DNA from 3 places in the Pseudoalteromonas sp. SCSIO 43101 genome. Region 1 is predicted to be linked to each of the others. Evidence: predicted binding sites of a transcription regulator. Region 1 holds the regulator's gene; each other region holds the start of a gene.
The links. The regulator LexA, encoded in region 1, represses DNA repair genes until DNA is damaged. The targets are predictions, from matches to a motif close to TACTGTATNNNNATACAGTA.
Positions count from the first base shown of each region.

Region 1 (4,599 bases):
TAGAAATACAAAAAGCCGGTGACGCGAGTTTTATTATCACCGACCCAGATGGCAACCCTATTTTGATTGACCAGCACGTTTAGCAGGCTTTTTACGTTTTAAACGAATGTTCTGTAGCAATAAAATAATCCCCGTAATACAAAACAGTACGCTGGTGGCCGAAAAGCTAATTAGAAGTGGGTTATTAAAGTTTTCGCGCTCATCATAATCCATGATGTGTAGCATCCAGAAAAAGTCGAAAATGCGCCATAGGGAGCTGCGCACTGTAATGACTTTACCGGTTTGGCTATCTAAATATAAGGTTGTTGTCAGCCAATCATCAAAACTCACTTGCCAAACATTGGCCTTGTGAGCCACTTCTCTTGGTCCTTTGGTTAACAGCTGTGCTTGCGTGATATTTGCGTTAATAAGTAAGTGAGTTCTCGCGTTTTCAATTATTTGTGCTTTATTCGGCGCAGGCATTTTATCACCTGTTCTGCCATCAAAATTAAAGGAGCCGCTCGGTGCCGTGACTTCTATGATTGGCGACTCTAAAAAGTGGCTGTACTTGATACTTTCAATTTGTTCAAATTGTGCCGTTATTTTATCGATAGAAGCAGAGTAGTCTGACACTAAGAAAGGGTTACTTAGACTGCGATTTGCTAGATGTTTTCCATGCACTTTTTCAAGCGGCAATGAACTCATTACAAGCCCACCTAATAGCCAAAAAAAGATCTGCAAAGCAAGTAAATAGCCTAGCCATTTATGCCCTTTACGAGCATATTTGAACATGCGTTTATTCATTACCACCCCGTTATTATTGTTATATGGGCGCTATTTTAGGTTGTTTAGCTGTATTGCCAATGCGGCAAAATGTCGCATTAACTGTATTCTAGATTTGGTATATATACAAAACTGAGTTAAAGTTTCAGTCGATATCAATAGAGGATAAAAACGAGAGTATGTCGGAAATTCAATTTTTAAATGTAGATCTGGAGCTTGAATCAAAGCACGATATTAGTGCGCTTGTTGCTGATTTGAAGAAAAACGCTATGGTTTTACATTATGACCAAGATGAATACCGTCAACTTGCACGCATTGAAGCAACTGCAGATATCAGCTCTCCAGACAAAGCGATTAACCAGCTTTGCGAATTAATTGAATCTTGCTCGCGCAATGCATTAAAGCAGTGGTTATCTTGTTCAAAACGTACATTTGATTTAGGGTTTGAATCGGGTAACTCGCCAAAGTGCTTTAACCAACCCCTGCATGCAGATACCTTGTTACGTATCTCAGCAATTGGCGCAGGGATTGAAATTACTATTTATCCAGTCGAAAAGTAAACTGAATTTAGCGCTCTACGACTGCTGCGGTCATTCTTGATACGCAGCACAGCTCCCCAGCAGCATTGGTAATTTTGATATCCCAAACAGAGGTGCGCTTACCTAAATGAAGTGGTTTGGCCGTTGCCGTTAATGTCCCTTTTCGAGACGCTTTTATGTGGTTGGCATTAATCTCTTGACCAACAGCATAGAATTTATTGAAATCAATCACAAAGTTGGCTGCATAGCTTGCCACTGTTTCTGCTAACACAACGTTTGCTCCGCCATGAACCATGCCCATAGGGTTATGGTGTTCAGGAATTGCAGGCATGGTGGCCACTAAATAATCATCGCCAATTTCAGTCACCTCAATACCCATCGTTTTCATTAAAGTGCCTTGCCCGGTTACTCCTTGTTCCAAGTCTTTACATTGCTCCAGCGTGATTGGATGGTGCCAAATACTCATTGTGTTTCCTTAACATGCGAATTAAAGCTAATACCTTATGGCATCTTTCATTGCGGTTCAATGTTAGTTTTGTAGCAATATGATGGAGTTAATTTAAATTTGCGATTTTCAAATAACTGTATATACTCACAGTTAAATGTACTGTATGGAAAACCAGTTGTATGCGCCCATTAACTAAACGCCAATCGCAAATCTTAGAACTAATTAAAGTCTTTATTAAAGATACAGGCATGCCGCCAACACGCGCTGAAATAGCTCAAACATTGGGTTTTAAAAGTGCCAACGCCGCTGAAGAACATCTAAAAGCACTGGCAAAAAAAGGCATGATCAAAATGAAGCCTGGAGCGAGTCGTGGTATTCAGTTGATTGAAGAAGATGAACCTGAGCAGTTAGGTTTACCTTTGATTGGCCGTGTTGCAGCTGGTGAGCCAATTTTGGCTCAGGAGCATGTCGAAAGTCATTGCCAAGTTGACCCTACGTTATTTAAACCAGCCGCTGACTTTTTACTACGTGTAAATGGCATGAGTATGAAAGATATTGGTATTATGGACGGTGACTTGCTTGCAGTACATAGAACGCAAGTTGCTGAAAATGGGCAAGTTGTTGTAGCTCGAGTTGATGAAGATGTAACTGTTAAGCGGCTAGAAAAAGCAGGTCGGAAAGTACTTTTACACGCTGAAAACGAAGAGTTCTCACCTATTGAGGTTGACCTTGAGCATGAATCTTTCAATATTGAAGGGTTAGCTGTAGGAGTCATTCGTAACGCTGACTGGATGTAGTTGTCCCTTATTTGGTGCGCTAAATTGACTCAATTTGGTGCGCCATTGTGTTTTTGCCACTTAATTAGGATTTGTGAATCCTTACTCTTTATTTAAAGCCTTATATGGCGCAGTTTTCCTCTCTTTTTGTATATTCTTCGTATACCACAACATTAAATAACGCGCTGATTATAGTTGTTATTTCTGCACCAAAATAAACATTTATTATCACTAAAACTTGCTTATTGGTCATTTTTTAACTAATTGGTTAAAGCAATGTATTAACACCTGATTAATAAAAAGACACAAAAATGTGCGAGGTGTTAGACAGGGGGCCAGTATCATAAGTGAGTTAAAATGATACGTAGTCGCTCTGAACAATAAAAAAAACGAATGGGCACCTTGCTGTATCGCCTTTTCGCTTTGCGTCTTGCAATAGCATCTAAAGGAGCCGTCACATGGGTAAACTGCGTTACGCCTTGTGGCTTATATTGGTTGCACTCCCAGAAATTGTATTGGCAAATAGTCAATACAATATGCGAAAAGGGGTGACTGATATAAGTAATAATGTTTATGAGTTACACATGACGATATTTATTATCTGTTGTGTAATCGGCATCATCGTATTTGCGGTGATGTTTTGGGCTTTAATACACCACCGTAAATCTAAAGGGGCCAAGCCTGCCCAATTTCATGAAAGTACAAAAGTTGAAATACTTTGGACTGCCATTCCATTTGTCATCTTAATAGCCATGGCTGTGCCTGCCACAAAAACTCTCATTGCTATGGAAGATGCCTCTAAAGCTGATATCACAATTAAAGTGACAGGCTCGCAATGGAAGTGGCATTACGAATATATGGGTGAAGATATAGCCTATTACTCAATCCTATCTACACCAAAAGATCAAATAGACAATCAGGCAGAAAAAACGGAGCATTATTTGCTTGAGGTAGATAAACCGCTAGTGCTTCCTATCAATAAAAAAGTCCGCTTTTTAATGACCTCAGACGATGTTATTCATTCGTGGTGGGTTCCTGATTTTGCAGTTAAAAAGGACGCAAACCCGGGATTTATCAATGAAGCGTGGACACGTATTAACGAACCAGGTGTTTACCGTGGTCAATGTGCAGAACTATGCGGTAAAGATCATGGTTTTATGCCTGTTGTGGTGAAAGCCTTACCTGAAGATGAATTTGCTAATTGGCTTGCAGATGCTAAGGAAGAAAAGGCTAATGCAGCAGCCGCTGATGCTGCTTTGCTTGATCAAACATTACCTAAAGAAGAGCTTATGGTCTTAGGTGAGCAAGTGTATATGGCAAGTTGTGCTGCATGTCACCAGCCTACTGGTATGGGCTTACCAGGCGTGTTTCCTGCACTTAAAGGCAGTCCCATTGTATTAGGTGATGTAAAAGATCACATAGATATCGTGTTACATGGCCGCCCTGGTACGGCGATGCAAGCGTTTGATAAGCAGCTTTCAATTAAGCAACTTGCTGCGGTTATTACCTATAAGCGAAATGCATGGGGTAATGATACCGGCGATGTGATCCAACCGAGTCAAATTCAAGCCGCGATTGATGCAGCAGCGGAGGCGAAATAATGAGTAACGTTATTAATGAGCAAGCAACTGGGCATGCGCATCACGACCATCATCATCCTGCTAAAGGTTTTAAGCGTTGGCTTTACACCACCAATCATAAAGACATCGGGAGTTTATACCTGATTTTTTCTCTTACCATGTTCTTGATTGGTGGAGCGATGGCTATGGTGATCCGCGCTGAACTATTTCAGCCAGGATTACAGTTAGTTGATCCGCACTTTTTTAACCAAATGACCACGGTACATGGTTTGATCATGGTGTTTGGCGCCGTTATGCCCGCATTTACTGGGCTTGCTAACTGGATGGTGCCTATGATGATTGGTGCACCTGATATGGCACTGCCACGCATGAACAACTGGAGCTTTTGGATATTACCTTTCGCATTTTTAATCCTGTTGGCTTCGTTACTGATGCCAGGTGGTGGTCCTGCGTTTGGCTGGACATTCTACGCACCACTCTCCACCACTTATAGT
Region 1 covers NZ_CP072673.1:3,433,751-3,438,349, reverse strand. Annotated here, with positions in the region: gene J8Z25_RS15945 (VOC family protein) at 1-83, shown strand, start outside; gene J8Z25_RS15940 (PepSY-associated transmembrane domain-containing protein) at 58-783, opposite strand; gene J8Z25_RS15935 (hypothetical protein) at 942-1,322, shown strand; gene J8Z25_RS15930 (PaaI family thioesterase) at 1,330-1,767, opposite strand; gene lexA (transcriptional repressor LexA) at 1,929-2,546, shown strand; gene coxB (cytochrome c oxidase subunit II) at 2,984-4,126, shown strand; gene ctaD (cytochrome c oxidase subunit I) at 4,126-4,599, shown strand, end outside.

Region 2 (4,599 bases), 1.2 Mb from region 1:
TTAATTTCAATCATGTTTATTCCTTTAATAGTGAAAAAATAATAACACACTCATGTACCTATTCATTTACATGATTTGTAACAAATATCGAACGGGTAAAACTTGCGTTTAGATTATGAACAGGCAACACTTTATAACGAAAAATTAACAAGGAATAATTACAATGAAACCGAGTTTTCAAATAGCAGCAGTTGCATGTGCGCTTAGCCTTGCACTTGCAGGATGTTCACAATCAACCCCATCAACTAGCATCACCGAAAGCGTGCAACAAAGCCAAAATGTTAAACAGTATGATGCTGAAACTTTTTTTGATACAACCTCAATTATGGGCAGCAGCTTTTCACCTAAAGGCGACAAAATACTCGTTAGCAGTGACGAAAGCGGCATTTATAGCCTGTATGAAGTAGATATAAAAACTGCCAAAAAAACCCGCTTAACAGACTTTGAAGACAGTACTTATGCAGTGGCTTATTTCCCTCAAGATGAGCGCGTATTATTTACTAAAGACTCAGGCGGTAACGAGCGTTATCACATCTATGTTCGCGAAACAGATGGCACAGTGAAAGACCTCACCTCTGGTGAAGAAACCCGAGCAGGGTTTGCTGGCTTCACCGAAGACGGTAAACAGTTTTTTATAACCAGCAATCAGCGTGATGCTAAGTTTATGGACCTATATCGTGTTGATGCTAACAGCTATGAAGTAACACCTGTTTATCAAAATACCATGGGCCTTGATGTCGGCGCAATCAGCCCTGATGGCCGTTTTATTGCTTTATCGAAAAACAATTCGAACAAAGACAGCGATGTATTCATACTTGATACTCGTAAAAAAACTCTGAAACCAGAGCTCATTACCCGCCATGACGGCGACGCTAAATACGGCCCTGAAACATTTTCAAGAGACAGTAAATCATTGTACTACTCAACTGATGCTAAGGGTGAGTTTGCAGAAGTATGGCGTTATGATTTAACTACCGGTGAGCACAGCCCTGCCCTCAAAGATGAGTGGGATGTAAGCTTTATTTACTTCTCTAAATCTGGCCGTTACCAAGTAAGCGGTGTTAATGCTGATGCAAGCACTAAGGTGTCGATAATCGATACCACCACAGGTAAAGGTATTGCCATGCCATCACTGCCTGCTGGTAACTTACGCGGTGTAAATTTTTCAGCTGATGAAAAAACCATGGCGTTTTACCTAAATTCAGACACCTCTCCAAGCAACCTATTTGTATGGCAAGTCGGTGAGTCGAAAGCTAAACAATTAACCAATACATTAAGTGATGCAATTGATCAAAGTGACTTGGTTGAAAGCACCATTGTGCGCTTTAAAAGCTTTGATGGTTTAGAAATTCCGGGAGTTTTATACAAGCCTAAGCAAGCCAACAGCAACAACAAAGTACCTGCTTTAGTATGGGTGCATGGCGGCCCTGGTGGACAAAGCCGCACTGGATATAGTGCTATGCAGCAACATCTAGTAAATCATGGTTATGCCATTTTTGCAGTCAATAACCGAGGTAGCTCAGGTTACGGTAAAACCTTCTTCCATTTAGATGACAAAAAGCATGGCACTGACGATTTACAAGATATCGTTTACGGTAAAAAACACCTGCAAAGCCTAGATTGGGTCGATGCTGATAAAATTGGCATCATAGGGGGCAGCTATGGTGGTTTTATGACTGCTGCTGCACTTGCCTTCGAACCTGAAGAGTTTAAAGTCGGCATTAATATTTTTGGTGTAACGAATTGGGTTAGAACCTTAAACTCGATTCCACCATGGTGGGAAAGCTTTAAAAAGGCGCTGTATGACGAAATGGGCGACCCCGCGACAGACGGTGAACGTCACCGTGCAATTTCGCCACTATTTCATGCTAAAAACATCACTAAGCCTTTAATGGTGATTCAAGGTGCTAACGACCCTCGCGTTTTACAAGTTGAAAGCGATGAGCTCGTTGCCGCTGTAAAAGCAAATGGTGTGCCTGTCGAATATGTATTATTCGATGATGAAGGCCATGGGTTTACTAAAAAGGAAAACCGTATAAAAGCCTCAAACGCATATCTTGAGTTTTTAAATACCTACTTAGATAAATAGGAGAACTACAAAGATTAAGAGCCGGTTTCTATACCGGCTTTTTTATGCAAAATACCTGTATAGAAGCAAAACTTAGCTATTTACATAGTACTGTATAAAACACTGTATAGCTTTAGCGGTAAATTTCTCACCTTTTTCAACCTTCAAAACAAAACCATAACCAATTGTTTAATAACAACTAAATTATTTTAATTAAAATAAAACTGAATTATTGGTTAAAAAATAGCAAAAAAGTACTTGCGCAAGAACACTGTATAAACTACTGTATACACATACTGTATAAACAACCAGTGAGTGAAAGTTATGTTACAGCCAATTACCTTAAGAACAGTTAAAAGCTACCAACAAGATAACGACAAAGCGTCTGTTAACTTAATTCAAATTGAAGATGAAATATCAGCAACCTTTGAACTATTAAAGGTATTGCATCATTACAATAGCCAAAATGCATGGACCCTATTAATTGCTCCTGATCATGTTCCTAGTAAAGCGTTATTAGATTCGTGTTCGATTGATACCAGCAAACTGCTTGTGATAAGACAAAAGCATTTAGTTAACCTTGAGTATGTACTTAGCTCAGCATTACATAACGGTAATTTTGCTGCTGTAATCACATGGACAGATATTGTAAGCAATCATCAACTTGATTCGATGAACTTAAACCTTGAGCAGGCATCTGCTAAGTTTTATTGTTTTACAAAAAGCGCCCAATTAAACAATTTAGTACCGCAGCCACAATAGGCTTGTTAAAATAACAATTTATAGTTTTAGGTAAGTTGTTATGACATCACTCACACACTCCCTTTGTCCTTGTGGCAGCGAATTGACTTACGAGCTTTGCTGCCAACCTTTTCATACAGGTGCAAGCCAAGCTGATAACCCAGAGCAACTTATGCGTTCTCGTTTTAGTGCCTACGCGCTAAAAGATGCTAAATATGTATTTAGTACCTATGCACAAAGCCAGCAAGCCGCTAACCCGGTTCGCGAAATCAAAGATTTTGCTAATAGCTGCCGTTTTACCAAACTCAGTGTTTTAGATACTGAACATAATGATCAAGAAGGTTTTGTAGAATTTAAAGCAAATTACTTTTACCAAAACTTGTATTGTGAGTTACACGAAAAATCGCGTTTTATTAAAGAAGATGGCCTATGGCGTTACCTAGATGGTGATATAACGCCAGTTGCAGATATTAAAATTGGCCGTAATGATGAATGCCCTTGTGGTAGCGGCAAAAAATATAAAAAGTGTCACGCTCTTTAGTTATCATTAACCTGGTAAATCCAGTCTAAGGCTTGGGTAATCGTTGTTGGGAATGCTGTTGCATGGCGTGCCTGAGGGATAACAAATAAATTTGTTGTAACCAGCGCGCCGCTTTGTTTATTAATTTTAGCTGCTAATTGCCTTGCGCCCGAAACCATTTGTTCACCTTCACTTTCTTCAAGTTCTCCGATACCAATATACACTTTAGTTGTTTTGCTTGTGGGCACCACAGGTAAAGCTAAAAGGTCATGCTGCTTAAACCACACTGAAGGGCTACCTATGACATAACTGGAAAAAAGCGTAGGCTCAGTAAATAAGGTATAGGCTGCAAATAAACCACCAAGCGAGTTACCGACCAAGGTGTTTTTTTGGCTTGTTCTGTAGTGAGCATCAATATAGGGCAATACGGATTGTTTTAAATAATTGAGGTAGTTTCTTGCTCCCCCAGTCTGTCGCTGCCAATTTTTATCTTCAAATGGGGTGTAGTCATAAATACGGCTATTAAGCCCAGACATGCCTTTTTGGTATCCTATAGCAACGATAATCACCTCTTCAATGGACCCCGAATTCATCATAAAGCGACTAGCACCAGAGGCAATTGGCAAACTATAATTTGCATCTAATAGATACACCACAGGGTAGCGTTTATGACTTTGCTTTTGGTAGCTAGGTGGCAGTTTAATAGTGATTGGGTATTCGTTGTCTGATTGTTTATCTTTAAGCAAAACTGTATCAGTGCGCGGCAACGTAAACGGCTCAGCATCGCTTGAAAAGCTTATTCCGAAAACACTAATCGCTAAAAATAACAATATATAAGGCATAGTTAATCCTTTAGCCACTTCTTAATAGGTAACACCCATTCATCTTTTGGCTTATAAAATGCGCCATGTGAAAGCCCTGTATTGATGCTTATTTCTTCGAACTTGGTTACCTCATTCCTATCAATTAAAAATTGACAAGAGCCAACCTGATCTGAACGTTCAAAGATAGAGTAAACCTTGCCGTAAGCTTTAACTGATGGGAGCTTTTTAATTAAACCAGCACAACCAGCTAAAATAATTAAGTTGATATTTGTACGTTTAAGTTCATTGGCTGCCATTATCGACAATGCCCCACCCCTTGAAAAACCAACCAAACTGATGTTTGATTCAGCAACACCGGCAGTTATTAATGCTTCAACGTCTGCTGCAAGCTTTTCCGCAAACACAAAAGGTTCAGTGCCTTTTGGTCTATGGTAAGCAATTAAATG
Region 2 covers NZ_CP072673.1:2,243,859-2,248,457, forward strand. Annotated here, with positions in the region: gene J8Z25_RS10380 (ATP-binding cassette domain-containing protein) at 1-14, opposite strand, end outside; gene J8Z25_RS10385 (S9 family peptidase) at 164-2,089, shown strand; gene J8Z25_RS10390 (SulA-like leucine-rich domain-containing protein) at 2,393-2,830, shown strand; gene J8Z25_RS10395 (YchJ family protein) at 2,871-3,350, shown strand; gene J8Z25_RS10400 (alpha/beta hydrolase) at 3,347-4,171, opposite strand; gene J8Z25_RS10405 (alpha/beta fold hydrolase) at 4,174-4,599, opposite strand, start outside.
Region 2: a site for LexA is predicted at 2,350-2,369, ahead of J8Z25_RS10390 (SulA-like leucine-rich domain-containing protein). Genes of this name have one in related genera too.

Region 3 (4,599 bases), 420 kb from region 1:
GCCCGTTATAAAATGAGCATAAACACGTTTATTTAGGGTAACGCTGCTCTAAGCCTTGGTATACAAGCTTTGCGAAATCCGCATGCTCTGTATCTAGGCTTTTTACCACTTCAACTAGGTGCTCATTATCTTCTTGACCGTTCCACACTTTGATATAACTACCGTCTTTGTAGCCATGATCTTGGCGGAAAAAATTCAAAGTGTTTTTACCTACGTAACCACGGTATAAATCGTCGATATCCATATCGATTTGTGCCATACAACCAGCAAATGCAGCAGCATTAAAGCTCTTTTCAGCGACAGCTGAAGCAGCTAATAATTCGAGTGTTTGTTTAAAGTCATCAGCTTGAACTGGCGCACTTAACTCTGCTTCAAGTTGTGCTGCTAACTGCTCATAGCTGGTTTCACCATCGATACGTAAAGATAAACCGAAATGGAAAATATCAACTAACTCTAAAATAACTTGTTCAGTATCTGGAGTTTGTTTCTTCCACCACTTCCAACCATAGTGATCAAGCATTTCAGCACACTCAACCCAAATTGCACGATACCATTCAAAACCTTGGCTAAACCATTGCTCATGTACTTTGGTATTCATCGCATTTTGCATCTCGAGCATGACAACGAGTTTTTGTAAATTAGCAGACATTTTTTATCCCAACTTGCATTTTTTATTTGCCTATATATTACAGTAAAGATGAAATAAATACCGCAACAATCAGGTCATCTTTGCAGTTGATAAAAATAACCGAGGAAGCCCATGTTTAAATCTCTACTTATTAGCGCACTGTTTGTGCTATCAAGCCAAGTTGTTGCTGCAACTGCCTCTAATATTGCCGAATCTGCAGAGCAAGTCAGTCCATTATTACCAGGATTAGCGGTGCCAAATGTTGAATTAAAAGACCAATACGGCAAAACCGTCTCATTAAGTGAGCGCTTTAAAGAAAAAACCACAGTGCTGATTGTTTATCGTGGTGGCTGGTGTCCATATTGTTCAAAACAATTGGCCAGCGTACAAAAAATAGAGAAAGAATTAGCTAATTTAGATGCGCAATTAATTGCCGTTTCGCCAGACAGCCCTGAAAAACTTGCTGAAACAAAAATTACAGCTCCTAGCTATCAATTGCTTTCTGACGACAGCCTCACTTTGGCGCAAACGTTAGGTTTAGCATTTTACTTAGATGACAAAACAGCAAAGATTTACCGCAATAAGCTTGGGGTTAACTTTGTGTCGCTAGATGGTGAAGCGAAAGTAGCGTTACCAGTACCTGCAGTGTTTGTAATCGACACAAATGGGTTAGTTCATTTTCAATATGCTAACCCAAATTACAAAGTACGTTTAACAGAGGATTTATTACTAGCAGCTGTTAAATCAGTGAGCGAACAATAAATTAGCAAGGGATAAGCAGAACATGCTTCTGCTTATCGGCCTTGTGTAAATTCTTGCCAAGATTCAATTAAATCAACAAAGTCTTCAAAGCCGCAGCCACTGCACAGGCCTTCTTCTTCAAGCATTAAATCATCATCTTGGTAGGCAACTAAGTCTTCATTATCTTGATGTAATGCATGTGCTTCGAATAATGCTTCGTCTTTACTTAAGATCAAATCAATTTCTTGACCTTGTAAGGTTAAAGGCTCATGGCAGCTGTTAACCGCAGCGATCAAAGCTTGCACCATCGCTATTTTTTCTTTACCAACTTCTTCGTTTAGCCAACGGCCTATGATGGCATGTTCAGAAGAAATTTTAATGCGTAAACCGCTAATAGGGTCGCGGATAAATTGATATTCCATGGAGGGTACTCATAATACATTATCTGCTAATTATACCGTTTGCAGCTAAACGTGGCGAGTTTTGCAACCTTAAAACAACACGAGCGCCTAAGTGGCGCTCGTGTTTGTGCTATTTAAATAGCTAGAGTCGCGATTTGAAGCGTGCAGCATCAATAATCGCCCATAGGTATACGATTGGCAGTAAAATAAAACCAACTGCCACATAAATTAGTGCACCACTAATAACCCATGCTAAAAAGAATGCAATAGCCGCCATTAAACGACCTTGTACCAATTGCCCTAAACCAGGAAAAAAGATATTACATATTGCTGCGATTACATTACCGCCAGAACCTTGCTCTGCCATACTAACCTCTATAGTTTTTAATGATTATACTTTTAGTAAACATACTTTATGCCAACTTATTATGGCTTACAAATCAAAGCGTTAAAAAATAGCGTTTTTTTGATTTTAGTTCTTTTTGCTAAAAATCGGTCAAATTCACAATTTTTATTTACAATTTTAATGACTTGCCAAAATAGCTGTTTATAAAAACAGTATTTTATTTAGCCTTGCATAAACACCTGTTATACTCCACTCATTATAGATTGAAAAGGCGTAACGATGGACGTTTCTGAATTACTCGATGGCTTAAATGACAAACAACGGGATGCAGTCGCAGCCCCATTGCAAAACATGCTAGTACTTGCAGGTGCGGGTTCTGGTAAAACTCGAGTACTTGTTCATCGCATCGCATGGCTTATGCAAGTTGAGCAAGCTTCTGCATATAGTATCTTTGCGGTAACGTTCACTAACAAAGCCGCGAAAGAAATGCGCACCCGTGTAGAAGAAACGTTAAAAGCACCGGTTGGTGGTATGTGGATTGGTACTTTCCATGGCTTATCTCATCGTATTTTGCGCGCCCATCACCGTGAAGCGAACTTGCCTGAAAGCTTTCAAATCTTAGATTCTGATGATCAACAACGTATGATCAAACGCTTGCTTAAAGCGATGAACATCGATGACAAAAAGTGGCCTGCAAAACAGTTTGGCTGGTATATCAGTGCGAAAAAAGATGAAGGCCTACGTCCTAAAGACATTCAAGCCTACGATATTAACGAGCAAATGATGTTGAAAGTCTATGCTGCGTATCAAGAGGCTTGTGACCGCGCTGGTTTAGTCGACTTTGCAGAAATACTGCTACGCTGCTACGAAGTACTTAAGAATCATCCGACACTTTTACGTCACTATCAACAGCGTTTTGCCCACATGCTGGTAGACGAGTTTCAGGATACCAATACTATTCAATATGCTTGGCTAAAATTACTCGCGGGTAATACGAATAGTATTATGATCGTAGGTGATGATGACCAAAGTATTTATGGCTGGCGTGGCGCAAAAATTGAGAATATCAAACGCTTTTTAACTGACTTCGAAGCCGAAACCATTCGCCTTGAACAAAATTACCGCTCAACAGCAACCATTTTGAAAGCGTCAAATGCGCTGATCAAAAACAATGCTGAACGCATGGGCAAAAGCCTTTGGACAGACGGCAATGATGGTGAGCCTATTTCTGTTTATGCCGCTTTTAATGAATTAGACGAAGCACGCTTTGTTAGCAGCAAGCTACGTAGCTGGCTAAATGCAGGTAATGCATTACAAGACGCCGCCATTTTATACCGTAACAACGCGCAATCTCGTGTACTCGAGGAAGCAATGTTGCAAGAAGGCTTAAAATACCGCATATACGGTGGTATGCGCTTCTTCGAACGCCAAGAGATCAAAGATGCACTTTCGTATTTACGTTTAGTCGGTAACCGCCAAGATGATGCCGCTTTCGAGCGTGTTATTAACACCCCAGCACGCGGCATTGGTGATAAAACGTTAAGCCACATTCGTGATTGCGCGCGGAATGAGTCACTGCCGCTTTGGTATGCCGCAAAAGCAATTGTAGAGCAGCAGCACTTATCTGGCCGTGCAGCAAGTGCAGTCACTAAGTTCTTAGAACTTGTTGAACATATCGAAGATAAAATCAGCGATCTGACCTTAGAAGAGCAAGCTAAATACGCCATTCAAACTTCTGGGTTAATGGCTATGTATCAAGCTGAAAAAGGTGAAAAAGGCCGTGCTCGCGTAGAAAACTTAGAAGAGCTTATTAGTGCGTGTGGCCAATATGAACTACCGGAAGATGAAGAATTCAGCTCGCCACTACAGGGCTTTTTGGCTTATACCTCACTAGAATCAGGCGAGGGCCAAGCCGATGAGCACGAAGACGCGGTTCAAATGATGACCCTGCACTCAGCAAAAGGCTTAGAGTTCCCGCTGGTATTTATGGTCGGTGTTGAAGAAGGCATGTTCCCGTCACAGCAAAGTAATGAAGAATCTGGCCGTTTAGAAGAAGAACGCCGCTTGTGCTATGTAGGTATGACTCGCGCAATGGAAAAACTATACATTAGCCACGCGGAAAGTCGCCGTTTATACGGACAAGAAAAATACCATAGTCCATCACGCTTTTTACGTGAAATGCCTGAAGACTGTATCGAAGAAATTCGTATTAAAACCCAGGTCTCAAGGCCACCTGCGGCAGGTCGCTTTAGTCCATCAGTGACGCATGCAGCATTTGAAGATAGCGGCTTTAACTTAGGACAACGTGTATTGCACGCCAAGTTTGGTGCAGGGACCGTACTCAATTACGAGGGTAGCGGCGCACAGTCACGTATTCAAGTGAACTTTGATGACTTAGGCAGCAAATGGCTTGTAACACAGTATGCAAGACTTCAAGCCTTATAATGAGTATATAACAGCACTGTGCAACGAGCTGACGATTG
Region 3 covers NZ_CP072673.1:143,342-147,940, reverse strand. Annotated here, with positions in the region: gene yrfG (GMP/IMP nucleotidase) at 1-16, shown strand, start outside; gene J8Z25_RS00725 (dUTP diphosphatase) at 29-649, opposite strand; gene J8Z25_RS00720 (peroxiredoxin-like family protein) at 761-1,390, shown strand; gene J8Z25_RS00715 (YacL family protein) at 1,423-1,791, opposite strand; gene J8Z25_RS00710 (hypothetical protein) at 1,913-2,137, opposite strand; gene uvrD (DNA helicase II) at 2,396-4,561, shown strand; gene J8Z25_RS00700 (GNAT family N-acetyltransferase) at 4,539-4,599, shown strand, end outside.
Region 3: a site for LexA is predicted at 2,312-2,331, ahead of uvrD (DNA helicase II). Genes of this name have one in related genera too.